DNA from 2 places in the Clostridium sp. DMHC 10 genome. Region 2 is predicted to be linked to the other one. Evidence: riboswitches for the same ligand, from Rfam matches in the RefSeq annotation. Region 2 holds a riboswitch; the other holds the start of a gene.
The links. A riboswitch is a leader RNA that binds a small molecule or an ion and turns the genes downstream of it on or off. The one in region 2 is predicted to bind tetrahydrofolate.

Region 1 (9,614 bases), 2.3 Mb from region 2:
AAAGAATTGATAAAGCCTTGAGAACAAGATTATAGTTAATCAATTAATTAATAGTGGTTGGAACTAACTCTCCAGCTAATCAAAATAGTGTCCAATCACTATTATTTGCAACAATATTATGAATATGAGTTATATTGGAGAATTTGATATGGATGAACAAAAATATCTTACCCCCGCTGAAATTGCGGAGTATACCATAGAGGCAGGGGTAAAAAAGACCAAATTAACTGCACTTAACATGTTTATTCTTGGTATTTTAGCTGGAGCTTTCATAGCTTTTGCGGCAGAGGGTTCGAATATGGCAGCTTATAACCTGTTTGCAAAACCTGATACCTACGGTCTTGGAAAGACTTTAGCAGGAGCAATATTTGGAACAGGGCTTATGCTGGTATTAGTTGCAGGAGGAGAGCTTTTTACAGGAAATACAATGATAATAGCAGGAGTTTTGGATAAAAGAGTAAATGTAAAGGCTATGCTTAAGAACTGGTTTTTCGTGTATTTAGGCAACTTTGCAGGAGCTGTATTTATTGCATACATGATGAATAAATCAGGATTGTACAGCAGCAGTGCAGGACTTCTTGGAGGAATGACCATAAAAATTGCCAGTTATAAAGTAGGGTTGAGCTTTATGCAAGCATTTTACCTTGGAATAATGTGCAACTGGCTGGTATGCCTTGCTGTATGGATGTGCTATGGGGCCAAAGACATGGCGGGCAAGATTTTGGCAGTGTTTTTTCCTATATGGCTGTTTATAACTTCTGGCTTTGAGCACAGTGTAGCAAACATGTACTATATTCCTGCAGGTATTATGGCAAAGAACACAAAGGCTTTTGCAGATGCTGCAATAACACTTGGGGTAACTTCTGAGAAACTTGCACACCTCAACTGGGGTAGCTTTGCAGTAAACAATTTAATTCCGGTGACCCTTGGAAACATAGTGGGAGGCGGAATATTTGTAGCAGCGGTATACTGGTTTGTATACCTGAAAAAAAAGAAACCAGCAGAAATTAAAAAAGAAGGGCAAAACAAACAAAGCCAGGCTGCAGTTTAAAAGAAAAATATACCATAAATAAAAGAAATAATCACATCAAATACAAGATATAAAAGAAAAGTAGAGTAGACAGGGCACGTTAAGTGTCAGATGACGGGAAGTTTGCATCTGAACGAAAGATCTTAACTGATTTGCGTTGCCTCTGTCGCATTCCGCTACTAAAGGGAATATCCTTCTCTTTAGGGGTAATTAATCAGGTGATATTGAGAGGAGATATTCAATATGAAAAATATAAATACCAAGAAACTAGTCTATTTAAGCTTGTTCATTTCTTTAGAAGTTATTCTCACCAGGTTCATTTCTATTCAAACTCCTATAATAAGAATAGGATTTACATTTCTTCCTGTAGCGCTTTCTGCCATAATGCTAGGTCCTATTTCCAGTGGAATATCAGCTGCGTTAGCTGATATTATAGGAATGGTAATCTTTCCGTCAGGAGCTTATTTCCCGGGGTTCACATTTACAGCGTTTTTAAGCGGAATAGTTTATGGGGCATTTCTATACAACAAAACTGTAAATTTATTTAGGATAAGTGCTGCAGTGATTATAATATCACTATTTGTTAATCTTGGATTAGATACGGTATGGCTTTGGATGATTACAGGAAAAGGTATAATGATACTGCTACCTGCAAGATTGATAAAATGTACTGCTATGATTCCTATTCAGATTATAACAATTGAAATTGTGTGGCGTCTTGTATCAGGCCGTATGAACATATCCTTGGAAAGTGGTTTCTAACCATGATTTGGGTCTGAAGAAATACGAATACATTTCAAATTGTATAAATGCAATAAGAATTAAGGACTTTTAACTACTTTACCTAGAAAATTAAAGTGTGGTTCATTTTCCTTCAAACTAATAGCGCGGTTGAATTCGAGGCCCATGATGGTATATAGTATATATTAAAATAGTAGAAGGAGAATGATTATGGATGGTACAAAAAGAGAAAATATTAAACTTGGTGCCAGGGTAAAGGTTGTTCAAAAGCAGGACCAGCGAACCGGAAAACTAACTGAGGGAATTGTATTTAAAATTCTTACAAACTCATCAAATCATCCGCATGGAATCAAAGTAATGCTTGAGGGCGGTATTGTTGGAAGAGTCAGTGAGGTTATGGATTAAATTTTAAAAAGGCACTCTGGGTTGTTTCTTTACAGAGTGCCTTGTGAATTTTGGAGTTATGCTTTTATATTTGGAAAATATGGATTCATGGGATATCCACCGATGCCTATAAATTTATTCACTCACAATACCTTTTCAAAGCTTCCATATCCTTTATTCTAAAGGCTGACAAATGAAAATCAATTATGCCTTCATCTCTCATTTGGCATATTTCCCTGGACATAGATGGTCTGGATACATTTAAGAAATCGGCCAGTTCGTTTCTCTTTAATGAGAGCGTCATATTTACGTTTTTCGTAATCTTATATTGATCCAGCAAATAGGTGCAAATCTTGCCCCGGATACTTTTTATGGATAAATATTGAACTTTTTTATTAAGCATTAAAGATTTATCAGATATCATCTTCATAAAGTTTTGAAGCATGGAAATATGCCAGGAACAATTATTTCCACACCTGGTTATCAGGTCTGAGTTAGTAAGAAATAGAACCTTGCAGGGGGATTGTGCCCACACTGTTACAGGACATATCTTGTTGCTTGAAAAGACAAGCATCTCTCCGAATAAATCACCTTTTTTAGAACTGATAAAATAACTCTATTTCCTTCGGCATTTTCTTTAACGATAATGGCCTCACCTTCTAAAATCATGCCAAACTTGTCAATTGACTCACCGGCATTTACTATAGATTCATTTTTGCCAAAGCTTTTTATTTTTGGTGTTAAGCATTTCAGCAGTGAGTATATCTCTTCTTTTTTATACCACGGAATAAAAGAGATTCCTTAATTATATCTATATATGCGTCAATCATTTTTTAATGTTCTCCTTTTTGTATCCTGAGATACCGAATTGTATCTAGTTAAATAATATAATTAAACCATGGATTTAACAAGTAGCAATATTAAATAAAAAATATAAATTAGGAGGCACATTATGTCAAATATGTTTTGTTTTCAATGTCAGGAAGCTGCAGGAGGTAAGGGCTGCACTGTAAATGGTGTATGCGGTAAAACTGCAGCCGTGGCAAATACTCAGGACTTATTAGTTTTTGTAACTAAGGGATTAGCATATAATAATGTCAGCAAGTGATGCTGAAATAAGACCCAAACTAAGAACTTTACGCTGACCAATCTTACTTGTAATTTTCCCACCCATTCTTCCACCGATTACTGACATAATTCCAAACCCAGTCATTATGAAACCAATGTAAAGATTATTATAATGATATATCTTAGAAATAAAAGAACCAGTATACGAAAAACTTCCAACTATAAACATTCCTTCAAGAATCACTATTATATAGGTAAATAAGCTTTTAGTATTAGAAATAAGTTTTATATAAGGCTTTATAATTTGACTATTAGGATTCTTTTCTGAAGGTAATAATTTATAATTTTTAATTAACAAAATTGCAGGAATAAGAGATATTATAGAATATATCAAAAATACCCCTCTCCAATTTAAGAAAAATGCAATTGTACCACCTATAGCCATACTTAATCCTTGCCCAAGAAATGATAATCCCATAAAAGTACCAATTGCTTGTTGTCTTTCTTGCATTGGAAAAACATCACCTATTAACGCCAGTGATATAGGCATTACTGAGGCTGCAAAAATTCCTGTTAATGCACGAAATAAAGCTAAACTTGTTAAGCTTGAACCTAAAGCACATAGACCCGTAGCAATTGTAAATGCCAACACCGAAAATGTAATTACTTGTTTTTTGCCATATCTATCAGCCAAAGGTCCGAAAATAATTTGGAAAATACCAAAAGGTATCATATATGCTGTTATTAGTAATCCTGCCTTTGCTATGTCTATATTTAAATTCTGAGATATAGTTGGAAGTATTGGAGACACTACCCAGTTATCAGCCATAACTATAAATCCAGCAAGTCCTAATAATACAATAAGACTTTTTTTATTAATAATTTTTTGTTCCATAATTCAAAACCCTCCCTAATTCATTTAAGCCCAACAATTTCATTTAAATTACCAGGACTAAATATGCTAATAGCCCTGGTATAGAACCCACTATTTAATTATGAAATTAAATAGATATCCAATAAATATAATTCCTACAGATACAATACTATAGAATACTGCTAATAATTTAGGCTTTAAAACTCTTCTTAAAAGAATCCCCTCTGGTAAGCTTAATCCTGTTACAGCCATCATAAATGCAAGAGAAGTTCCCATGGAAACCCCAGCTCTTGTAAGTTCACTAACTAATGGTATAACTCCGGCAGCATTAGAATATAACGGAACACCAATTAGTACAGCTATAAATACTGCAAATGGATTACTCTGTCCAGCATATTTTGCCAATGCCCCTGCTGGAATCCATCCATGCATAAAGCCACCTATAGCAATACCAATTATCACATATATCCATATTTTCTTTATTAAATCTTTTGTAAAGCTCCATGAGTCTAATAGTCTTTCCTTTGTAGTTGGATTAGGTAATTCTACATCAGAATTAACCTGCATTTCATAGACATAATCTTCTACCTGCTTTTCCATTTTTAGTTTTCCAATTATGATACCACTTACTATTGCTATAATTTCACCAGAAACTACATAAATTAGAGCTATTTTTATTCCAAATAAACCATATAAAAGCCCTAATGCAACCTCATTTACCATTGGTGCGGCCACTAAAAAGGAAAATGTAACTCCAAGTGGTACTCCTGCTTCAACAAATCCTATAAAAAGTGGAACTGCAGAGCATGAGCAAAATGGAGTAACAATACCAAGTAAAGCCCCAAGAATATGTCCTATAAATGTACTTCCTTTACTTCTTGCAAGTATCTTTCTTGTTTTTTCAGGAGGAAAGAAACTCCTTATAAAAGTGATTACATAGATAATAATTAGCAATAAAATAAATATCTTTATAGTATCAAATACAAAGAAATTCAAAGAACTACCAAGTTTACTTTCTTTAACAAGTCCAAACACAGTATAAATAAGCCAATCAGCAAAAATTTGTATAAGTGTAAACATACTATCCCTCCATCTAAATTATAACTTTATAATTAAATACTTATATAGTGTTTTAAAATAATGGACTTTTATCCTATAATATAGGGTTAAGTCCAGTTTTAATATTGTACACCATTATTTTTCATCGTTAATATATTTCTTAATTTCATCAACAGTGGAAACTTTACCATACATTTTTACTTTTTCATTAACAACTAAAGCAGGTGTTCTCATAACTCCATATTTCATAATATCTTTAATATCCTCTACCTTCGTAATTTTAGCCTTTACCTTAAGTTCTACAACAGCTTCCTTAGCATTAGCCTCCAGCTTCTTGCAGTTTGAGCATCCTGTTCCTAATATCTTAATTTCCATAATCTTACCCTCCTAAATTTATTATTAATATATTCTATTTAGAGTTATCAGAGTAACTCATAACATACTTCTCTACACTATCTATAATATTTTTTATTTCCTCACTACTAATTCTATAATGAGTTTCCATTCCTACCTTTTCAGATAGTAATACACCAGCCTCTTTAAGTATTTTTAAATGCTGAGATAAATTAGCTTGACTAAACTCTATATTTTCATTTAATTTGCATACACACTTTGGTCCATCATACAAAAACTTTACTATTTTATACCTTATAGGATGTCCTAATGCTTTAAAGATTCTAACACTTACTTCTTGTTGATTCATAATTATCCTCCGGAAATATAACCATATAATTAAATCGTTATAAAGTTAGTATATTCCTTATGGCTATATTTTGTCAACGCATAATAAAAAATAAAAACTTTCAAATTTAAAGCCTTTATTTCTAATACTTATACAACATTATTTATCTTTTTTTAATTTATGATTCTTATTTTGGTAGTTATTTTTGTCATATCCTAGATGTTCACCCATTTCTCCTTTAATCATCGGCTGAAGCAACCATACAAACAAATCTAACAATACATTTTGAGTATCCTCAGATGTTTTTATATTTGAATCCTTATAAAATATTTTTTTAATTCATCCTTAGAAAAAGACATAGTCTATACTCCCTTCAATATGATAATTTATTATATCATCTTCTGAAGTTTACAAAGACTATTTTACACTCTAAATATTAAAGTATTTTGATGTTTTTTATACCTTAAATATTTCCATTGAACTCATATTAATTTACAATCATTTATTGCCAATTATAAATATATACTTATCTTTCAATATCACTATAACTCTTATATTGTATAGTTCATGGAGGGTACAAATTGTCCCCCACCCCATGACATAGAGAATTTAATGTCAGTATTGTTCTAAGATTATTAATTCTTCTGTTTATTCTATAGAAAAGCATAGGGTGGCATTTTCCTTTGTTTATAAAATTTATATACTTCAAAGGTCTTTGGATTGAAATACTTGCTATACTTTGATTTAATTCCTCTATATTATTTGTTTCTATTAGTTTTGACTCTATATAATCCTCAAAACTTATTGCTTCAATATTCTTTATGTTGCTTGTCTCCTCTTTCACTTCAATATCTTTTAGCTTTTTTTCATCAAATTTCTTTTTATTAGCACTAGGTTTAATATTATTATTATTTTCAGACTCCATTTGAAGTCTATAAAGATTAGAACTTTGTCCCCCATTATCCCTATATCTTTCTTCTTTAAGAATGAATCCTTGTTCTACAAGAATATTCATGTTCCTTTGTATAGTTCTTTCTGATACTCCGCAGTCACTAGCTATAGTTTTTACAGAAGGAAAGCAGGTTCCTTCTGCATTGGCTCTATTTATAAGATAAAACATTATTTGCTTTGCTCTGCTTGGTAGATTTGATTTATATACTTTATCAAGCATTTCTCCTTTTTTCACAATAGCTCCTCCTCTCTTCAATTTTAGGTAATAAATGCATTAATTATTTCTTTGTATATATCTTCATTAATCTTTCCATCAAATAAACTTGGTGAATATTTAAGAAAATGTATATTATCATTACTATTTTCAAAGCTTTTTCTTATTTTAAAATTCTCTTCATTAGATACTGAAGTAAACAAAATATTATAATTAAAATCTTTTACAGAATTAGTTGTTTCATATGTTTCTATAAGCTCATAAGGCTTGCTTCCACTGCATAGAATTTTAATATTACAGCTTTTAAATATTACTATATTCCCTTTATTTAAACTGCCTAAATCAAAGATTTGATAGTTTACATCATTAGGAAATTGCTTATTAGGATAGTATTCAACTCCTTTGTATCTATAATAATTTTCTACCTTTAAAAATTCATAATAAGCAGCTATTTCTTTTAAATGCCCACTGTCATTAGCTTCTGTATAACTTACCTTAGCTCCAATATTAAATAAAAATCTTGCCATATTAAAAGCAGTTGTAGTTGTACCAACTCTTGATGATACTCCCGCAACTGCTATTTTTATATTTTTATGATTAAATATATACTGATTTTCATGAATTTCTTTTATGTTCCAATCTTCCTCTGTCTTTCCTATATTGCTTAAACATTTTAATATTTCATCTTTAATCTCTTGTATTTCTTTAGAAATTATAACATTATAGATTTTTTCTTCTATAAGGTTTGATATTATTTTGTCTTCTCTTTTTAATCCTTCAGCAAAGATTATTATTCTTGAATCATACATGGCTTTAAAGGCTGTTATTGCTTCAATTATTTCATTTTCGGTATCTTTAAGAGCTTTTAAATCAATGGCAAAATAAGAGTAGTGACTTAAGCTTCTCATATCATGAATTACAAATTTTTTCAAATAGAATTCCCCCGAAAGCTTTTTAATAACCATACCTTTTTCCTTAGATAAAAAATCAAATAATCCTATATTTTCACTGCTTGATAGATACAAAAGCACTGCCCTCACTCCTTGCCACTTTATAGTCTGCTGGTACGTCTATAGGTTTGTGTTTAGGTTTATAAGTAAATAGTAAAATAAACCCTATAACCACAATTACAATATATATAAATAGCTCTATTAATAACTTCTTTTTCAAAGTACTCTACCCCTTTCTATTTATTGTTTACTGATTATCCAAAATGGACCTCCTGCATCTGCTCCTTTATTTGCTTCATTTAATACCATTGATAAATCCCACTTTTTTTCACTTCTTGTCCTACTTACTGGATCAGCAACTAAAATCTTTTTATCTTCTGTTACTCCCCTAAGAACAATAAAATGTCCACAGCTAGTAAAATGACCCTTTGCCATAATGGCAATTATAAGTTTTCCTGCGGAAAGTGCATCTATAATTCTTTGTGGTTGACTAGAAGTACAACCTTCTACTGAAAGTCCAAAGTGTTTTGCTCCATCAGGTATTAAAGTATGATAAGAACCCACCCCTTCGCAGTAATAACCATTTTCATAAGCCCATGTGCTCATTTGAACTGGATCAATTTTTTTATCTGTAAGGCTTGACACAACTATAGCAAGAGAAGTCGGACCACAACCACTCCTTCCTATAGTACCTGTTCTCCCATAAGGCTTGTCCTTCCACCTTTCATCAGCTTGATTATAATAAACCACTTCTGTTACTCCATCTTTAAAAGATACTCCTGAAAAGTCTAATCCACTACTTTCTAAATAGCTATTATCATTAGGATTTATCAACTGTTCATATCCATACTGGCTTCTTATATTTTTAATCTGTGTTAACTCATTTCCAAAGAAAATGCTACTCAGCATTTCAAGTGGATTTGTAAGAATATATACAATAAAAGCCAAAATTAAAAGCACCGAAATAATCGGTGCCAGTGATATAAAAATTATTTTATTTCTGGTTTCATCATCTTTTGCAGCTTGAATTACTATTTTAGCAATTGTAGCTGCTGATTTCGGATCTAATAGCATAGAACCCGCCTCCATTATTATTTTTAAACTAAAAAAGAAGGATTGAATTATTACATATCCATCTCTAAACTAATATACAAATTGTTACTATACTATAGATTTATTAAGATTGTTACTATACTATAGATTTATTAAGATTTTATGCCGTTATACCTGTTTCAAAATCTTCAATAATAATATGATCATTATTATTCTGTTTTGCTTTTGTTGATGCTAAACTTGCTACATTTACTAAATTTCTTATTGTTTCTATCCTATCGTCAATTATTCTGTCACTGAAATTACAACATGCTATGCCAACAGATGCTGAAACTGGAATATTATAAGGATAATTATAATCTTTTATTGCCGTTACTATTTTTTTAGAAAGAATTTTACATTTATTCGCATTATATGTAGTCAAAATTGCAAATTCATCCCCTGCATATCTACATAAAAAATTATCTGGTTGTATATTTTTTTTAAGTAAATCTGCCACAATTTTCAAAACTTTATCTCCATTTATGTGTCCAAACTTCTTATCAATATATCCAAAATTATTTAAATCTATAAATATTAATGAAACTTCTTTTCTTTGCTCTATTAAA
Region 2 (21,070 bases):
TTGAAACAGATTTATATGAAGTTGGAATTCAGGCTGGAAATGAAATATTAAGAAAACTAAAAGATAATTCAAATGATGCTAGAAGTATAAAAGTTCCTGTATCTATAAATATAAGATCTTCAACATAAGGTTTTGAAATAAATTGATATCTTATATTTTACAATAATACCTAGAGGAGGCGAATTATTTAGTTAAAATATAGGTAAATTCCGTAAAGCTTTAAATTTCAAGAGATTATCTATGGTAAAATTAAGATTTCAATTTAATAATATAAAAAATTTTTATAAAACACTAAAAGGAGGAAAATCATGAAAAAGAGAGCTATAAAATTAGTATCTATGTTTTTATGTACTGCCACTTTAATTGGTTTATCAGCATGTAAATCTACAAGTAAAACCGATAGAAGCAAAAGTAATAGGAAAACAGTTGTTGAGTTTTGGCATTACTGGGATGGAAATAATGGTAAGGCAATAAATGAGCTTGTAAAAAAATTTAACTCAGAAAATAAAGATATAGAAGTCAAACCTGTGTTCATCCCTAATGATCAGCTTATGACAAAACTTCAAATGGCAATTACCTCTAAAACCACTCCTGAATTAGCAGCAGCAGATATATCAGGAATGGCTAAACTTAGATCATCTGGTGCCTTACTTCAGCTTGACCAATATGTAAAGGATAACAACATAAATGTAGGAAGCTTTTATCCATCACTTTTAGAATATGGAAAGGAAAATGGTAAACTTTATTCTCTTCCTGTTAGCACAAACAACCTTGCTTTATTTTATAATAAGGACTTATTTAAAAAAGCTGGTTTAGACCCTAACAAAGCACCGAAAACTTGGGATGAACTTCAATCTTATTCTGAAAAAATAGCAAATAGTATTCCTGGAACTTATGGCTTCGAGTTTTACACTCAAGTAGGTGACAATGGTGAAGGATTAACCTGGCAGCTTCAGCCATACTTATGGCAATCAGGGGCAGATTTTATTAAAAATGGCAAAGCCGCTTTTAATAATGAAAAAGGTGAAAAATCATTAAGCTTTCTAGTAAACCTAATCAATAAAAAATTAGCACCTGTAGGTTCTTGGGATGATTTTGCTAAAGGTAAATGCGCTATGGTAGTGGATGGTTCATGGATGGTCGGAATATGGAAAGACTCTTTAAATTTTGATTTTGGTACAGATATGATACCTACTCCAGCTGGTGGAAAAAACGCTACGAATATGGGTGGTGAACAAATATTTGCTTTTAATAAAAGTTCTGAAGAAAATAAGGCTGCTGCAAAATTTATAGCTTATATGACCAGCAAAAAAACACAAATTCAATGGGATGAAAAAACATTCTTTATGCCTGTAAGTAAAGAAATAGCAGCGGATGCTGACTATGTAAAATGGGTAAAAAGCACAGATGCAAGACTTATGCCTTTTGTTGAACAGCAGCAGTATGCTCATGCCAGACCTTCAATGATGCAGTATCCTGCAGCATCATTAAACTTTGCAAAAGAAATAGAAAAAGCTTATTTTGGCAAAGCAAGCGTAAAAGAAGCACTATCAAATGCCGAAAAAGCAGTTAATAGTGCATTGGATAATTAGTAAAAAGATTAATTACGTTTGAGAGTTATAGCGCAAAAATAACTCTCAAACAATATTTTATATTTATTATCTTAATAAATCAATATATTTTTATACCGATTGAGGTGATATTATGGGAAAAAGTAAGAATCAGAATCTTGTATCCTACACATTTTTGTTACCAGCAATAGTCTTGTTTATGCTATTTAGCGTTATACCCATAGTGTATTCATTTTATTTAAGCACCATGAAGTGGAATGGTTTTAGTATTGACAAAGAATTTATAGGAATAAAAAATTATATTAACATCTTTACCAATAAAAACTTTTATAATTCTCTATTTATTACAATTATCTATACAATCTTAGTAACTTTAGGAAGTATATTAATAAGTATGTTTTTAGCAAATTTATTAAATAAAGAACTGAAATTTAAATCTATTTTTAGAATCGCTTATTTTATACCAGTAATTACTGCTACTGCTGCTGCCGGCGTTGTATGGAAGTATATGCTTGATCCATCTCAAGGTATAGTTAATAAATTTTTAAACTATGTTCATATTTCATCTATTCCATGGCTCACAAATCCTTTTTGGGTAATTATATCTATTTCACTCGTTGGAATATGGAAGCGAATAGGTTATAACATGGTAATATACTTATCTGCCATGCAAAGTATTCCTAATAGTTTATATGAATCTGCCGACATTGATGGTGCTACAAAATTTGAAAAGTTTAAACATATTACGATTCCTATGTTAAAGCCGACAACTTTACTTCTTATAATAATGTGCTTTATTGATTCTTTTCAGGTCTTTGATCAAGTATATGTCATGACTAATGGCGGACCTGTTGGAGCAAGCGATGTACTTGGACTTTACATGTATAGAGAAGGTTTTGCTTCTGGAAATGTTGGTTATGCCTCTGCAGTAGGATGGGTTATATTCTTATTCATATTTATAGCTACTATTGTACAATTTAAAATAAGTAATAAAGGAGGAGAATTATAGTGAAAAAATTTGGTAGTATTTTAACTTATATTATTGTAATTTTAGGTGCTTTTATTATGATACTGCCCTTTTTATGGATGATTACTACTTCATTAAAACCCTTGAAAGCTAGTTATAGTCCTCCTTATTTGATACCACAGAATTTTGAAATAAAAAATTATATAACAGCATGGCAATCTGCTCCATTTTTAAATTATTATAAAAATAGTTTTATCGTATCAATATCAATAACGATTGGTACAATAATAATTTCCGCAATGGCAGCATACCCATTTGCAAGATTAAACTTTAAAGGCAAAAACTTTCTATTTTATCTATTTTTAGGTACAATGATGATACCATTTTATGTTGAGATAATACCTCTTTACAATATAATTCAGAAAATAGGATGGATAGACACGCGCAGAGCGCTTATAATTCCAAGACTATTTAGTCCATTTGGTATATTTCTTTTTAGGCAGTATTTTTTAACCATACCTAAAGAACTAGATGAAGCAGCAGAAATAGATGGTTGTAATAAGTTTTATATATTCTGGAAAATAATTCTTCCGCTTGCAAAGCCAGCTACAGCTTCTCTCGCAATATTTACCTTCTTATTTGGATGGAATGATTTCTTATGGCCCCTATTAGTAACTACAAGGCCTGAATTTACCACTGTTCAAGTAGGAATAGCAAATTTTTCAGGAAAATATGGCACACTATGGCCTTACCTTATGGCCGGCACAGTAACTTCAGTACTTCCTGTATTTATTGTGTTTATATTGGGTCAAAAACAATTTATTGAAGGAATGATGACTGGAGGAGTTAAAGAATGACAAGAGACATAATATATCAAATATTTCCGGACAGATTTTGCGATGGTAACGAATTAAATAATCCTCAAAACTCAAAAAAATGGAACAGTCCAGTTGACAGAGAATGTTTCATGGGCGGCGATTTAGAAGGAATTATCAGCAAGCTTGATTATATAAAAGCTTTAGGGGCTACTGCTATATATTTAAATCCAATTTTTCAGTCTCCCTCAAATCATAAATATGATACTTCTGATTATTTTAAGATAGATGATTCATTTGGAACAGTAAAGGACTTTGAGAATCTTGTTACGGAATGTCATAAAAAAAATATAAAAATTATTATTGATGGTGTTTTTAATCATACAAGTACTGAATTTTTCGCATTTAAGGACATACTAATTAATCAAGAGAAATCAAAATACATCAATTGGTATCACATACTTAATTACCCTGTTGTAGTAACAACTCCCCCGCCATATAAAGCCTGTGGAGGTGCATCATTTTTACCAAAATTAAATACTAAGAATCTAGAAGTACAAAACTATATAATCAGTATTGTGAAATTTTGGGAAGGAAAAGGCATCGATGGAATAAGATTTGATGTTCCCTTTGAAATTGAACCTTCATTGCTAAAAAGAATAAGAGAAGAAACCAAGCTTTATTTGATTGGAGAAATCTGGGGATATGGCGGAGACTACGTTCCAAGATATTTCGACGGGGTTACTAACTATCTACTAAGGGATCTTATTAAAAAAGCTGTAGTTAACCAATGCATTACTTCAAAAATGTTTGTTGATGAATGGAATACTATATATAGCATGTATGGTGATAACATAAATTCTATGGTAAATTTAGCTGGTTCCCATGATACGGAAAGAATATATACTTTATGTCAAAATAACATTAATAAAGAAAAAATTTTTTATGCCTTCTTATTTTCATTACCAGGAATCCCCCTAATTTATTATGGTGATGAGATAGGTCTTAAAGGTGAAAATGACCCTTATTGCAGAGGCTGCATGGATTGGGACAAATATAACTGGAATAAGGAAATATACAATAATATAAAAGAACTAGCTAATATTAATAATACGAATGAAGTTTTCAAAGACGGCAAGGTGAAATTAACCAGTCTAGGAGAAAGAGTTTTAATCATCACAAGATATGATAATAAAAAAAGCATAAGTGTTATTATAAATTTTGGTTTTCAATCAGAAATCATCAATGGATCAGTGATTGAACCTATGAGTTTTAAGTTTATTTAATAAAAGATTAAGCATATTTAATTAATTTCCCCATTATTTAAATATGAAAATCATCATTGAAAGACGAACAGAAGCATCTTTCAATGATGATTTTTTATTATATTTGAAGCTGATATAATTTTTTATACTGCGATTGTTTTTTCATAAGAAATTCATGTGTTCCCTCTTCAACTACCTTGCCACTATCCATAACATATATCTTATCTGCATTTTTAATTGTAAGCAATCTATGAGCTATTACAATTAAAGTTTTATCTTTGCAGGCTTTATCAAGAGAAGCTACAATTAATTTCTCCGATTCTGTGTCCAAAGCTGAAGTTGGTTCATCCAAAAGCATTATAGGTGCATTTTTAAGTAGTGCTCTTGCTAAAGCTATACGCTGTTTTTGTCCACCTGACAAATTTTCTCCATTTTTCTCAATTACAGTTCCATAGCCTTTTGAAAGCTTCATTATAAAATCATGTGCATTTGCTTTTTTTGCTGCATTTATTATTTCTTCTTTTAAAGCTCCTTCTTTTCCATAAGCTATATTTTCTTCAATAGTTGCATTAAACAAATATGGATTTTGTGGAACGTAAGCTATTTTTTCTCTAATTGAACTCAAATCACTACAATGCATATAAATATTGCCCTTATCGGCACTATAAAAACCCAATAAAAGCTTTATTATAGTACTTTTACCACATCCACTAGACCCAACAATGGCAGTCATTTTTCCCTTTCTTGCTGCTAAATTCACTCCATTTAATATTAATTTATCCTCATAAGCAAAATATAAATTTTTTAACTCTATATCAAAACTTTCATCTTTTTCATTTAATAATATTTCTTCTCCTTCCAAAGCTTCTTCCTTAAGCTCCATAAAAGCATTAAGTCTTTTTAATGAAGCTGATGACTTTTTAATGTCCTTCATAAAATTTCCAATGCTTTGAAACACATAATTTGCATTTCCCATAAGCTGTACTACTGCTGCAACAGTACCAACAAGAATATAGCCTTTATATACAATGTAAAGGGCAATAGCTAAAACTCCCATATATTGAAAGCTTGACAAAAATACATTGCTACCTTCAAATAAAGCATCAAATTTTGTAAGCTTCATTGAAACATCATAGCACTTGTCACTTTCTTTTTTATAATAGCTATATACCTTATTTTCCTTAAGAAACATTTTTGTAATCGCACTGCTATTTATTAAATCTATTATTCTTTCTGTAATTTTCCCAATTATTTTTTGCATATTATCATTTAACAAACTGATTTTTAGTGATAATAATTTGTTCACTACTATTGTAGCAATTCCAAATGTAATTATAATTAGTGCTAACTGCCACTGCATATAAAATATAATTGAAAGTGCAGTAAAACTATGTATTACTGCAAAAAAAAGCAATCTTATCTGAGTCACATATGCATCTTCAATATTATTAATATCATTAGTTAAAATTGAAATAAATTTTCCACTGTGCTCTTTATCAAATTCACTAATTTTAATTTTTTCTAATTTATTAAAAGCTGAATTTCTTACTTCATACATAGTTTTTCTAATACACAAATGTCTAATGTAAGAAGCAATAGGATCTATTATTATTCCTATAACAAAGGAGAAAGCTGCAAGTAATAAAGCCTCTCTTACTAATCCCATTTTACCATATATAATGCCATTAAATACATCTTGAGTAATAAAAGCAATTATTAAATTAAAACAAATGGAAGTCACTGCATTTTCCACTATCATTGAAAAAACATATAGTTTTTTTCTTTTTCCCATAAGAGATAAAATTTGATTTAATTCACTATTTATCATATTGCTAAGTCTCCCTTATCTGCACCAAAACTACTTTCATATAATCTTTTATATATTCCCTTATTTTCCATTAATTTTCTATGAGTTCCCATTTCTATAATGCCATTTTTATCAAATACAATTATGTTTGAAGCATTTTTTATAGTTGCTAATTTATGTGCCACAACTATTATAGTTTTATTCTTAGTTATTTTTTCTAAGCTTTCACTTAATATTGCTTCTGCCTTAGCATCTAGTGCTGCCGTTGGTTCGTCTAAAAGTACTATTGGAGCATCTTTAAGTATCATGCGTGCTAAAGCAATTCTCTGACATTGCCCACCAGAAATTCCGCCTCCCCCTTCTCCAATTAAAGTATCATAACCATTTGGTAATTTTTCTATAAATTCATGAGCATTTGCAAGTTTAGCCGCACATATTATTTCCTCCATAGAAGCATTTTCTTTTCCCACAGCTATATTCTCAGAGATTGTAATAGGATAAAGATAACTTTCCTGTGACATATAAGTTATAAATTTTCTTACACTCTTAAGGTTTACGTCTCTAATGTCATTTCCAAATATCCTTATTTTTCCGCTGCTTAAATTGTAAAAACCACATATAAGCTTTAATATTGTACTTTTGCCAATTCCACTGCTTCCAACTAAAGCTGTATAACTTGATTTGGGAGCTTTAAATGAAATATTTTGAAAATATTATTCTTCCCATCATAAGAAAATACTGCATTTTCAAATTCAATTGGATCACTTTGAAAATTAACTTCTATATCCTTTTTATTATTTTCTTCCACTTTTAAATCCATAATTTCAAATATCCTGCTTACTGCTGGAATAGATTGTCTTGCACTTCCTATAAAGTTTAAAATAATTTCTACTGGCCCTGCAACATAAAAAACAAGAGTAGAAAATGCAAAAAGACCTCCAACTGACATTTCTCCATGAATAGCAAGGTAACCTCCATAAGTTATATATATTAACTGGGGTGCTAACTTAACTATTAAAAAAATTGGTGTTAAATATGCATTTAATTTATCAACTTTAAGCCTTTTAAATTTTATACTTTTTGAAATATCTTCAAACTTTTCAGAAAATATTTTCTCAAGTCTAAATGATTTTAAAACATACCTTCCATTAACAACATCTTGAAGTATATTATTTACCTTTGAGGAATCTTGCATTAATTTTGCTGAATAGGCTTGCGCTGGTTTATTTATTTTGTCATAAATTACAGTTGATAACGGCATTAATATGAAGGTAACTAAATAAAGCTTAGGACTAATGTAAATCATGTAAGTTGAAGCTAAAACTATTAGTACTACATTAAATAAGAACTGCAAAATTCCATTTAGAAATTGAATTAAGATTGGCAAATCATTGTTTACTCTTGAAATTAAATCTCCACTAGAATATTTTTTCAAAACATAGATCGGCAACTTCTGCACATGTGAAATAAGCTTATTTTTAGTATTATAGCTAAATAAGTTGCAAAATTTTTTCTGAAAGGTATTTTGAAAAATAAGCCGTAAACATACCCACAACAGTTAATATTATTAAAAAGCACAAATAGTTAATAAAAACACTATTATTTTTATTAGCTACACCATCCATAATCTTCTGAATTCCATATTGAATTCCAACTTTTATAACTGCATCACAAAGTAAAACTATGCTGGATACAAACATAATTAGATAATATGGTTTTAAGCTTAACATAAGTCTCTTTAAATCACTTTTATTCATTTTCATCAATTCTTTCTATAACAAAATAAATATTATCCATAAATTCATTTTCATCTTTAGGGACACTTATCAAATCATTGTTCTTTAAATATTCAACAGCATACTTTTGTAAAATATCAAAAAGTGTGCAAGCATCTTCTTGGATTTCCTTTCTATCTATAGTTTTTGATGTCTTATACAATTCATTTAATACATTGCCCCATATTCTCTTAAACAAATTTACATCCATCATATTTTTTATTACTTCAATTTCTTTTTTTAGCATTCCATATTCTTCTTTACTAAAAACAGTTACATTGGATTTTAAATTTTCTCCTTGCTTTTTAATTATTTTTTTATTTAAAATGTCCTATATGCGGTTTCTTCTTCATCCTTATTAAGTATATTTATATGAACGTCATTTTTTACAACTTTAATATAAAGTTTACCTTTCCTTTTCTGAAAGCATTTTTTCATTTGCACATCTGATGAAGGAGGAAGTCCTTCTTCCGTTACTCAGTTTAGAAATTTATGAAGAAAAGAATAGCCCTTAGTGGCTATATCATTATTATACTAGGAGGCGCTTACATGATCGAAAATGAAAAATTCCGACTAGCACTTTCCCAAAACGGAAATGTAGAATCTCTTGAGGTAAAGGGAGACCCTTATAAGATGAATTGGGTAATTGATGAAGCATATTTAAAAGAAGTTGGATATACATCGTTAGAAAAGTTATTTGGTCATTTTGATTTAACAATTAATGGTTCAACTTATACAAGTATGTCTGTTAAGCCAATTATTTGTGAAATAGATGAAAAGATTGACGTTACATTTGATTTTCCTAAAGCAGTTGTTTATTTAGAATATGATTTAGGAAGAGATCAACTGGCGTTGAATTGGAATATTCGTGTGAAAAATAAACTTAATTATAAAGTAAGACTTGAAAATTTTGGCGTTTGGGCATCTTTCGCCTATGTGATGTTCCGTGATAAAAATGTATTGCGTAATATTCATAATTCTGCAGCGGTTTTTCCTTCAATTTCTACCAATTTTACAAAAATTAATACTGTAAGGAGAGGAAATGTCGGAACAAATTTAGGAGTTTACCAAACAAGTGGAAAAACATTATCTGTTGGAACCTATTGTGAGTACCAGAATTTGTTTTTTGAAAACGTTTCTCCTTCATTGGATGGTGTGGTTTACCACAAACTTATTCTTTCAGGTGGTTATCCTGAGGACTTTAATAGTCGTGATTGGATTTATTCAAAAGAACAAATTGAACTTGAAGCAAATGAAACGAAGAAATGGAAATATGCAATTAAACCAAACGAATCAAAAGATGAATTTTATGAAAATGGTTTCATGTTAGGACATCCCAAAATTAAGTATGTTCCGCTAAACGTATTGGGAGACTCAACACGTGTCGAGATAACATCAACTGTTATTAATCCACTTGTTTGTGCTGAAATTCATTATGTGGAACAAAATGAGGAGAAAGAAATAGATGTGTCAGATAAGTTAAAAACATTTGGCAATAAATCGGTATTAATTACTAGACTTCTTCATTTAGGTGAACACAAAATTGTTTTTAAGTTTGAAGACGGTTCAGAGGACTTTATTGTTATAAATGTCATGGATGACTTAGCAAAGGTAATTGAGGAACGTACTAAATATATTTGCGATACGCTTTATAATGGACCAGATGGAGAAATTCCATATGCTTTTCAACCTATTTCTAATCAAGGAGAGTCTCTTGGAAAATTAAATCTTGTATTGAAGAAAAATCTCCTAGGGAGGCTTGATCTAGAGCAAGTACGTAAAGTTGAAGCGAGTGCAGTGAATTATGTTCGCCCAAAATGGTTCATTGATGGGAATTTTAAAAAGCCTCGCAAGCTTTATGGTGAATTTTATAGGTGTATGGATTTTGAATATATTGGTCATTTGTTTTACTTATTGTCAGAATTTAATGGGGATGTTTTGCAATTAAATTCGCCAGAAATCTATTTAGAATGGGCAGCAGATGTTTTCAATTTGCGTGTAAATCCTGATTTGCATAAAGATGAGCGTGGAAAAGAAGAAGCACAAATGCTGGGTGTGTATTTTCTCTACATTAGGGATTTGTTAGAAAAGCTCAAGGCACATGGATTTGTTGAAAAGTATAATACAATTAAACGACTTTGGAAAAATACAACAAAGCGTGTTAATGAACGCAGTTTAAATTATGCTTCAGCCATCACAGAACACTATTTTGACAATGCAGGTTTTGGACCAGCTGCTGGCGCCTTAAGTGAATCTGGATTGAAGGAAGGAGCAATGCGTTATGGAGAACTCATTTTGGCTAATATCGGATATTCAAATGATTTTCGTGCACAAAATCCGGATCGCTGGTGGGAAGCGCTAACTTATATGATTCACTCACTTTGGGGTGGTGTAACTGCGTCAGCTGCTTTTAAGGTTTATGAGTTTTTGAAGGATCCAGAATATTTGAAGGCAAGTTATCGAGCAACAGCAGGTATTCTTTATTGTTATGATACTCATTCAACAGCAACACTTTCATTAGGCAAAGGAATGGCAGGATCAACGTATGCCGTAGCGGGTCCACATATTAATCGTCCAGATCTTTCACGTGAGCGTTTTGGACAGGCAACTTTTTTTAGAGATGGTGGAATTTTTGCTCGTTTATTTACAAATGATGACCAAACTCCTGACTGGGATATGGGTGAGGAACTTGTTGCATATCTTGATGGCTTTGGTCAAAAAACGTTTATACTAGTTTCTTACGATGAAGTGGAAGTTATTAATGGAACGTTTGAAAAAAACGGTTCTAAACTAAAGGTGACTAGCTTTGCTCCTTACGCGAAGAAGTTTTATCTTGTAAAAGATGGTTTTACAACAGAACTTGATAATCCTGCAAAAGAGACAACAATAACTATAAGTTTGTAGATACACAGAGAAAAATGAGGTTTGAAATATTAGGTACTTGGTTAAACTAATTCTACTTTATGATGAGGGAAAATAATGTATATTATAAGTACTTTCATAGGAAAAGGAGACTTAAAAATGGCCGAAAAAATCATATCTATTTCGATGCCACCATTTCCAGATTTTATTGAAGGAAATTATATTACGTTTCAAAAGGGGCAGTTACATCCGAACAGATGTAATCTTGGATATTTTGATATGTTGTTTATAAAAAGTGGAACACTCTATTTGGAAGAAGAGGGAGATAAATACGAAGTAGGAGCGAATAAAATGCTCATTCTCTTACTTTACAAAGTACAGAGGGTGATGATGCAGCTGGTATTTGGAAAACAGAAGAATTGTTTCTGCGTTTCTTGCAGTTTATTGAAAATCAAGGAACCTATAAGAGCCGCAAGGCAAGTATCGCAGAAAAAGTGTTGCTTTATCTTGAAAATAATTTCCATCAAAAGATAACTACGCAAATTTTATCAAAGGTATTCCATCTTCATTGCAATTATATTGCTGAATCCATGAAAGAGATTTTTGGAAAAACTGCAATGGAGATGCTTACAGAAATTAGGATGAATGCGGCAAAAAAATATCTGCTTCGCACGGATAAAAGCGTGGAAGAAATAGCAAGACTTGTTGGATACAGTACAGATGTTTATTTTTCAGGACAATTTAGAAAACATGAAGGTATTTCTCCAAGTTATTATCGTAAGCAGTACAAATCATAGGTTTAATTAAATTTCATTTTTAAATGTAGTTACAACCATGAAAAGGCTACGACAGTTAAAGATACTAAAAATTAAGAAAGGAGAATGTATATTGAATTGATTAAATTTGATATACAAGAAGATATGAATAAAAAAAACAACAAACTTACGCTTATTAATAAACTTGCTTATGCAAGTACAGATACAGCTGGAAATCTATTGTATTGTACCTTGACAAGCTTTGTCCTTTACTTCTACACAGATGTATTTGGTATTTCAGTTGGAGCAGCAGGCACGATTTTGTTAATTGCTAGAATTTTTGATTCTTTTGATGCTCCTATTTGGGGACTTATTATAGATCACACCCACTCAAAGTATGGCCAAAGTAGACCTTGGTTTTTGTGGCTATCAGTGCCATTTTCACTCTTTATGATTCTTTCATTTATTACACCAGACTTTTCTACAGGGCAAAAGGCAATTTATGCGCTAATTACGTATCTTATAACAGGTATTCTTTACACAGGAATTTCAACACCAATTACTGCGATTTTGCCAAATTTAAGTAATGATTCCGATGAACGTGTTAAGCTAAACTCCTATCGAATGATCGGTGGTAATTTGGGGTATTTTGTAACAGCTTCATTTACCTTACCTCTTGTTGCGTTTTTCGGTAAAGGAAATGCTCAAAAAGGATTTTCAATTACTGTTTTAATCTACGGAATTATTGCTGCTTTGATGTTCTGGTTCGCTTTTGTAAAAACAAAAGAAGTTAACACTGTTTCGGAGCAATCCTTACCAATTCGTGACAGCTTTAAAGCTATAAAATCAAACTGGCCATGGGTAATCATTGTTTTGGGAAACATCTGTTACTGGTTGGGAAATACAGTTCGTACATCTACCGTTATTTATTATTCACAATACAATTTAGGGAATAAAAACTATGCATCTGTTTTAAATGGTCTAGTTTTAGCTCAGGTTGTTGGTGTTGCTTTAATTCCATTTATTGTGCGTAAACTTTCAAAAACAGCTACAATGATTTTGGGACTAGTTATTGCCTCACTAGGACAAATTTTTATTGGTTTGTCTGGAAACAATTTTACATTGATTTCAGCATCATGGATATTTGCTGCACTTGGAACAGGCATTGCAGTGTCCATGCCATTTGCGATGCTTTCTGACACTGTCGATTATGGGGAATGGAAAAATGGTATTCGAGCAAGTGGATTCTTAACTGCTATTGGAAGTTCCTTTTGTATTAAAATGGGGTCTGGAATTGGAGGCTTCTTACCATCAAAGATTATGGAGAAGTTTGGATACGTTCCAAACCACGAACAAACAGCTTCATCACTTGTAGCTATTCACTTTTCATTTGTATGGTTACCAGCAATTTGTTTTCTTCTAGGAGCGCTAATAATGATCTTTTATTTTAAATATGAAAAGAATGAAGAAAGTGTTAAACAAGAATTGCAAATGCATAGGGGTTCAGTTAATACTAAATAATATAAGCATTTTAGAAAAGATAGATTTAAAGGGCTAAAGTAATGCAGGTGATTTTAGATTATATTAGTTAGAATCACCTGCATAAAGTTATACAGCACTTAAAGTTAAAAAAGTGTATGTAATGCCGTCTGCTTCGTGTTTTTCATTTTTAAGTATTTTGTAATCGCTCATATTAAATTTAGGAAAGTAAGTATCTCCGCTTTGTTTTAAATGTACTTTTGTAAGATATAATTTTTTGCAGTGTGGCAAAAATTCTTCATATATCTTTCCGCCACCTATAATAAAAACCTCATCTTTGCAATCTTCATATTTGAGAATCTCATCTATATTATGAACTATTTCTACATTATCATTGTCATAATTATAGTCCATATTTCCTGTTATGATTATATGCTTTCTATTTGGAAGAATTACAGGTAAAGATTCAAAAGTTTTTCGGCCCATTATAATTGTTTTGCCTGTGGTTAATTTTTTGAATCTTTTTAAGTCCTCAGGTATATGCCACGGAAGTTTGTTATCTTTGCCAATAACGAGGTTTTCATTAAGGGCTGCAATTATACTTAGCATTACACAGCCACCTCCATATTTATTTTATCATGATGCTTATAATCTATAAGTTTTATGTCGTTTATTGTAAAGCTGTAAAAGTCTTTTATTTTAGGGTTTATCCAGAGCTTGGGAGCATCATAAGCTGCATCTTTTCGAGTGAGCTGAAGTTTCATGCCTTCTACTTGATTTTCATAAATATGAGCATTATTTATAATATGAGTAAATATTCCAGGTTTAAACCCTGTTACTTGTGCAATAAGATGAACTAGAACAGCATATTGGCACATATTGAATGGAACACCAAGAGGAAAATCTCCACTTCTTTGAACAAGCATACAGTTGAGTTTGTTGTCTGTAACATCCCAAAGTGTTTCGTAGCAGCAAGGCTCTAAAGCCATATCTGGTAAATCTTCTATGTTCCAAAGAGATATTATCATTCTTCTATTTTGCGGATCAGTTTTTAATGTGTTAATCAATTTATCAATTTGTTTAAATTTTGCTACTTGATATCCATAGGCCTTTCCGATGGTTCCGTCATCTCGCATCCATTCATCCCATATATGAACATTTTGAGCCTGCAATCTTTTTACATCATTCGATTGATCTTTATATATCCAAAGAAGTTCTTTAACGGCTGTTTTAAAAGCAACGAATTTTGTTGTTAGTATTGGAAAAGCTTCAGATAAATCAAATTGCATAGTTTGATGAGGAAGTTTATATGTAGCTATTCCAGTTCTATTTTGACTATAGTATCCGTTCTTTAATATACTTTCAACTATATCTAGATATTGATTATCGGCTATATTCATTTTAAGTTCCTCCAATTGATAAATATTTTTTATAATTGTAGAAGGATAATGGGATGATGCCCAAACCCCGTGTTATTAGTTAGTAATTATCTTCAGTATTTTATGTTGCTGGGAGAGAGACTTTTTATAATTATAGAAGGATAATGGGCAATGCCCAAACCCCGCGTATGATTATATAAATGGTATGTGCCTAGAGTTTTGCTTTTGTACAATGCCCATGTGTGTGAGTGCTGGGATCAAAAGTTGAAGCAGTAAAACCAGTAGGATAACTTCTATTGGCAGCATAATAGTGTTTTTAATAATGCTTGTTGTAAAAAAGTAAAGATAACCTTTGTTAAATAGAAATTTGCTCCAAAGGCAACCGAGACCTACATGAATACCATAATTCACGATAAATTTTGCAAGAAAAACTCTTAAAATTGTAATACGACTGCGATACAAAAAGAGTCCATAAATGAAGAATTCAAGCATTGTAGATAACGTATATCCTGGAAAAAAAGTTCCGGAAGGATGAATTACAAAACCTAATATATCATAAATTGCGCCAACAAATAAACCAGTAACGGGCCCGAAAATTAAAGCACCAAGAGAAAGTACTAAAAATACAAATGAAATATGAAGGTTTTCTCCTACAGGGATATAAAAGGAATTAAGTACAATACTAAGTGCTATTGTTATACCTGCAAAAGTAAGAGTACGTAATTTTTTTAGTTCTGAAGATGATGTAACCCAATATTTCAATGTAAAGATTGAGAGAGCCGGTTTTTCCATAAAAATACCTCCTTAAAATATGGCATATTCATACAGCCACATAAAGAAGGTAAGAACTCCGATATGCAGCAGCGGGATGCGGTAATTGTACGGCAAACCATACTACTTGGTTTTTCGTCCCGAAAGCAACTCCCCGTCTTTCAGGCACGTAACCCACAACTACCTACTCTGCCATGTATTTTAACTAATTATATAATATTAATATATAAAAATCAAGACAAGCAATATAATGTCATGTTATGTATATTAGTGTTAAATATCTTAAAACTTAGTGAAGTAATAGTATTAAAAATAGTTTTAATAAAATATTGAAAATTTTAGAAAAATATAATAAAAAGACTTAAAAATTTCAGTTGTTTAAGCATTAGTGAGTTATTGAAAACTCTTAGGATTTTGATTATATTTATCTTAGGTTTGTTGGTTTTGCTTAATGTTCTAGAATATTGACATTGCTTCATTATGAATGATAGAATGAGGACAAACAGAAATTTGAAGGGGTAAAATTATAATGGTTATCGATGGTAATTTAAAAGAAAAAGAGGCTATGAAAGCTTTTTATAAAGGAAACAGAACAGAAGGTTTGAAATTGCAGGAAGAATTTGCATCGCAATTTCGAGAGGAATATAAAGAAAAAGATCATTGTTCATGCAAAAAGGCTTGTCGATATCATGGGAATTGTAAAGAATGTGTTGCAATCCACAGGGCACATCAGGAGCATCTGCCAAATTGTATGCGGCCGATTGTAAATCAAAAGCTTAAGCTTTTATCGGAACTTACTGAACATACGATAGCAAATGAAATAGAGCCACCAAAGGAAATTTTGAGACGAGAATAAAAAATCTGAATTTTGATTATAATGCTAAACGTTAAGCTGTTGCCCTAACAGGGGCAGGTTTTTTTATTTTTCCGTCTGGTGGCGTGTTCTGATTCTATGTTATTGATATTGTTCAATACTAGCACAATTACTTAATGCAACCAGAAGCATACAGATAATTGTAAAGGGAAGCATGCCTAAGTTCATCTGTTATTATTTCAGTAATCATGTTAATATGAACTCTTTTTTGCATTGCAAAGAGAATCATTCTGTAGTTTCTTACGGCATTTAATTCTCCCATTAAGGCTTTTTTTATGCCATCGCAATAGGATTTTGGTTTTTCAAAAGTTAAGTCAGGCATAGTTTGTATAGGTTTGCCAGTTAGCTGAGAGTATATTTTTCTAAACATGCTATTATGTTTTCTTTCATCATTTCTTATTCCTGTTATTATATTTTTAGCTTCTTGATTTGGAGCTACTTTTATTAAATAATCATAGAAGAGCTCATCCTCTCTTTCACCGCTTACGGCATTTTGAATTGACTTTAGAGCACCTGGAAGGTTTTGAGGATAGGTATATGGATCTGCTGCCATTGGCATTTCATTTCTATACATATCATCATATCCAGCATTAAAAGCAAAAGGACATTGATAAAAACAATTCATAAGTTTCCTCCATAAAAATGTATTACGATTCATAATATGAAAGTAATTGTAAAAATGTTAAATAATTTTATTATAAATTGTTAGGTATATAGTATAAACAGTAAAATTATTATATAATAATCATACGCGGGGTTTGGGCGGCAGCCCATTATCCTTCTAGAACCTCAAGAAATTGCTGTCTTGGCAACACAAAATATTAATAGCTACAACTAAACAAGAATCGCGGGGTTTGGGCGGCAGCCCATTATCCTTCTAGAACCTCAAGAAATTGCTGTCTTGGCAACACAAAATATTAATAGCTATAACTAAGCAAGAATCGCGGGGTTTGGGCGGATATTAAGATATGTTTTATCAAGTTAATAAGGATAAAGGAATTCCATCTCAAACTATAGAGGTGATTGTTATTCTTTTAGACAAACTATATGTACTACAAACTGCTGAAAGGAGAATGTTAATTGTCTAAGGTTATTGGTATTGATGCAGGAATAAGTACTACTAAAATAGTAGGTTTTGATAAAGGTGAAATGTTTAGTCCAATGTTTGTAAAAGCAAGTGATCCTATTTCATGTATTTATGGAGCTTTCGGAAGATTTATAAGTGTTAATAAGCTTAACATTTCTGATATTGAAAGGATTATGATAACTGGAATTGGTTCTTCTCATTTAAAAGAAAGAATTCATGGTATACCTACAGGAAAGGTAGATGAATTTGATGCTATAGGAAGAGGAGGGTTGTTTTTAAGTAAACTTGATAAATCGATAATTGTGAGTATGGGAACAGGAACTACTTTTGTAATGGCAGATGAAAATGGGGTTGAACATATAGGAGGTACAGGAGTAGGAGGAGGAACACTTTTGGGTCTCTCTAATATAATGCTGAATGTACGTGATTTTAATGATATTATTAAAACTGCTAAGGATGGTAATTTATCAAATGTAGACTTAAATATAGGAGACTTAATTAATGAAAGTTCATCAGAATTGCCTGTTTATGCCACTGCTTCAAACTTTGGAAAGATAAGTGATTTAGCATCTAAGGGAGATATTGCTCTTGGTATTATTAATCTTGTATTTCAAACAATTGGAGTTATGGCGGTATTTTCAACTAAAATATATGGAATAGCTGATGTTGTACTTACAGGCAACTTAACTGATGTCCCTCAGTCCAAGGGTATAATAAAAGCAGTGGAAGACATGTTTCATATAAAGATTTATACTCCTTTAAATGCTCAATTTGCAACAGCCGTGGGTGCTGCTATAATGTATAATCAAGGAATTGAATTTAATGAAATTTAACTTTCATAGTTTAAAAATATTGCGAAGTAATATTGCTTTGCAACATTAAAAAAATTCTATAAATCTAAGGTAAAAAATCATAAAATCCTAAGATATTTCAATAACTTCCTATCGGTCAAACAAATTAAAATATCTAAGTATTTTATGATTTTTTTACCAAGATTTATTAGAATTTTTTTAAATCGTTCCTTCAGCAGTATTACTTCGCTCCCACGGTAGTGCAAGGAAAAAATTCCTCCGTACCTACGTCTTCCGCTTTGCTGCGGAAAAATTATTAATTTAAATTAAAGATTTTTCCATAGAAAAACGGAGGAAAATCATCATTAACTTTTTTACTAAAGGTAAAAAAGTTCACCTTTTTAACGAGCAGTGCAAGTTAAAACCCTTCACCTTTAGCTTTTTTTCGCCTTCTTTTCAGGCGAAAAAAATTCACTATTACTTCTCAGTATTTTTAAACTACAGGTAAAACTCCAAATAATAATCAGTGCTTTTCTCTTTTAGTTACATACTTTTTAAGCTCACTTTTAGCTGCTCTTATCATATCTTCCCATTCCACATCCATAAGTACATTAACTGCATCGCTAATACTATCCATAGAATAAACTGAAAACTTGTTATTTAATATAGCTCCTTCAACCTCATCGTTTAATACGATATTATCTATATTAGCTTCCGGTATTAAAACTCCATGTTCCACATTGTCATCATATATGCTGCATACCTTATAAAAGCCCTCAATTTTGTAATTAACCCCTCCTATAGGCTGAGCTTCACCAAATTGATTAATTGATCCTGTCACTGCTATATTTTGTTTTATAGGTATTTTAGAAAGTGCTGAAAGCATGCATACCGTTTCTGCCACAGATGCACTATCGCCATCAAGTTTTCCATAAAGCTGCTCAAAAGATAAATGAAAGTCAATTGGAATTTTACTATAAATACCAAATGTTTTATTTATAAAACCTTTCAGTATACTTATAGATTTACAGTGAATGTTGCCACTCAAATTGTTTTCCTTATTAACATCAATTATATTTCCATCACCTTTATAACAATTACAGGTTATTTTCATTGGTTTTCCAAAGGTTGAATATCCTAAGTCAATTACAGATAGTCCATTAATTTGACCAATTTTTTTACCACTAACCTCTATAAGCATTTTCTTATCTTTGTAGCTCTCCATTATTCTTTTTTCAATTAAATCTTCGCTATAAATAACTTTTCTAACATTATCTTCAGTTATTTCTTCTCCTCTCTCCTCACAAGCCTCTAAGTTCGAGAGAGTAAGTATGTTAAATATATCATCAGTATCAATATAGTACTTTCTATTACTTTCAGCCATTCTAGACATATATTTTTTTATTTCTTTATAAGCTGGCACTGAAAGTTCTTTTAATTTATTACCTTCACAAAAACTATTTAAAGTTTTAATTACAGTATTTTGAATTTCACTTTCTATTGGAAAAATCGGATTATATTCTGCTTTTATTTTAAATATGTCCTTAAAATCTCTGTCATAATTATACATCAAGCTGTAAGAATCATAATCGCCTATCAAAATAACCTTAAGATTAACACCAATTGGCTCGGGAACTATTCCATTTAGACTTACCGCTTCAGCATATCCACGATTATAATTAAGCTTAACCTTTCCATTCAAAAGTATCTTTTTTAAATAATAGTAAGATGCATTATATGAAAGTAAATTATTCACACGTATTATGAGGCATCCACCATTAGCTTTCAAAATAGCCCCTGCCTTTATAAGACTTATATCTGTTACATAAGTTCCGTTGTGATTCTCATATTTAATACTTCCAATAAGATTTTCTAGATTTGGGTCATCTTCATAAATTATTGGAGGAGTTTCATTTTTATTATTGTCAACAATGACATTTATATAGTATTTTGATATTGCATTTAATATTTTAGCCTCATCATTCTCATAATTCATGCTATAATTTTCAACTAATTCCTTCTCTATTTTCTCACATATTTTATTCAATTTATCTATTATCTCTTTAGATTCTTTAAATTCAGGAAAAAACTTGATCTTAGTACCTTCGGATTCATTTATGAGATAATTTTCGAAATATTTTTTAAGCTTACTTATTTCATCAGTTTCTATTTCCTTAAGTTTATCAAATGCAATATTGGTTTTTTCTTAAGCTCTTTTATTTTATCAAGTATTATTTCCTTGTCATCAAGACTCAATGTATCATATTCTTTTTCAGTCATTCCAGCTCCATCCTTAAGCGGAATAAAATTAAATCCTCCCTCAGTAACTTTAAATTGAAAGCCTTGCTTTTCCGATTCACTTATTATTTCATTTAAAATGTAGTTTTTCTTTTTTGAACATTTTCTATTATTTTATTATGTTCCATATCGTCTGAGTCATTATAAAACTTATAGGTTAACTTAATATATAATTTCTTTATCATATTTAAATATTCATAAAATTTATTACCATATCCATTTGGAACTATCATACCTTCAACGTTTTTTGAATTATCAAAGGTAATATAGCATATATCATACGGTTTATGTTTATCTATTAAGACCTCATTTACATAATTTATGATACCCTCAAGTTTATGTTCACTAAATTTATCTACAATATAAATATTGTATCCAATCTTATTTATATTAAGTCCCTTTTTTATATTGTTATAAAATTCATTATCCTTATTGGAACATTTCTCTTCATCATAAGGTGTATCTTCATTGTATTTAGCATTATAAATTATATCTTCAGGAACCAATTTTCTATACATATAATATACCTCCCCTACTTAACACATAAATTGTCTCTATATATTAATATTCTTAA

Region 1: linked by a shared signal. The riboswitch ahead of AGR56_RS05910 (folate family ECF transporter S component) and the one ahead of AGR56_RS16975 (folate family ECF transporter S component) in region 2 are both predicted to bind tetrahydrofolate.

What each region holds. Positions count from the first base shown of each region.
Region 1 covers NZ_LGVB01000015.1:842,701-852,314, forward strand. Annotated here, with positions in the region: gene AGR56_RS05900 (aminotransferase class I/II-fold pyridoxal phosphate-dependent enzyme) at 1-35, shown strand, start outside; gene AGR56_RS05905 (formate/nitrite transporter family protein) at 149-1,051, shown strand; THF riboswitch at 1,111-1,211, shown strand; gene AGR56_RS05910 (folate family ECF transporter S component) at 1,274-1,792, shown strand; gene AGR56_RS05915 (YwbE family protein) at 1,982-2,176, shown strand; gene AGR56_RS21470 (helix-turn-helix domain-containing protein) at 2,295-2,600, opposite strand; partial or broken gene AGR56_RS19385 (hypothetical protein) at 3,108-3,254, shown strand; gene AGR56_RS05925 (MFS transporter) at 3,237-4,118, opposite strand; gene AGR56_RS05930 (permease) at 4,209-5,177, opposite strand; gene AGR56_RS05935 (thioredoxin family protein) at 5,292-5,531, opposite strand; gene AGR56_RS05940 (metalloregulator ArsR/SmtB family transcription factor) at 5,566-5,859, opposite strand; gene AGR56_RS05945 (helix-turn-helix domain-containing protein) at 6,404-7,024, opposite strand; gene AGR56_RS05950 (hypothetical protein) at 7,048-8,034, opposite strand; gene AGR56_RS20730 (hypothetical protein) at 8,009-8,173, opposite strand; gene AGR56_RS05955 (C39 family peptidase) at 8,194-9,027, opposite strand; gene AGR56_RS05960 (GGDEF domain-containing protein) at 9,167-9,614, opposite strand, start outside.
Region 2 covers NZ_LGVB01000015.1:3,109,490-3,130,559, reverse strand. Annotated here, with positions in the region: gene AGR56_RS17055 (LacI family DNA-binding transcriptional regulator) at 1-128, shown strand, start outside; gene AGR56_RS17050 (ABC transporter substrate-binding protein) at 309-1,592, shown strand; gene AGR56_RS17045 (sugar ABC transporter permease) at 1,705-2,580, shown strand; gene AGR56_RS17040 (carbohydrate ABC transporter permease) at 2,580-3,395, shown strand; gene AGR56_RS17035 (glycoside hydrolase family 13 protein) at 3,392-4,639, shown strand; gene AGR56_RS17030 (ABC transporter ATP-binding protein) at 4,737-6,446, opposite strand; gene AGR56_RS17025 (ATP-binding cassette domain-containing protein) at 6,443-7,072, opposite strand; gene AGR56_RS17020 (ABC transporter ATP-binding protein) at 7,087-7,980, opposite strand; gene AGR56_RS17015 (hypothetical protein) at 7,916-8,182, opposite strand; gene AGR56_RS17010 (hypothetical protein) at 8,175-8,447, opposite strand; gene AGR56_RS17005 (hypothetical protein) at 8,750-11,104, shown strand; gene AGR56_RS17000 (hypothetical protein) at 11,180-11,596, shown strand; gene AGR56_RS16995 (helix-turn-helix domain-containing protein) at 11,557-11,859, shown strand; gene AGR56_RS16990 (MFS transporter) at 11,944-13,338, shown strand; gene AGR56_RS16985 (dihydrofolate reductase) at 13,426-13,905, opposite strand; gene AGR56_RS16980 (thymidylate synthase) at 13,905-14,696, opposite strand; gene AGR56_RS16975 (folate family ECF transporter S component) at 14,868-15,467, opposite strand; THF riboswitch at 15,535-15,640, opposite strand; gene AGR56_RS16965 (hypothetical protein) at 15,976-16,302, shown strand; gene AGR56_RS16960 (ferritin family protein) at 16,430-16,945, opposite strand; gene coaW (type II pantothenate kinase) at 17,401-18,240, shown strand; gene AGR56_RS23065 (AAA family ATPase) at 18,722-20,245, opposite strand; gene AGR56_RS23060 (hypothetical protein) at 20,571-21,014, opposite strand.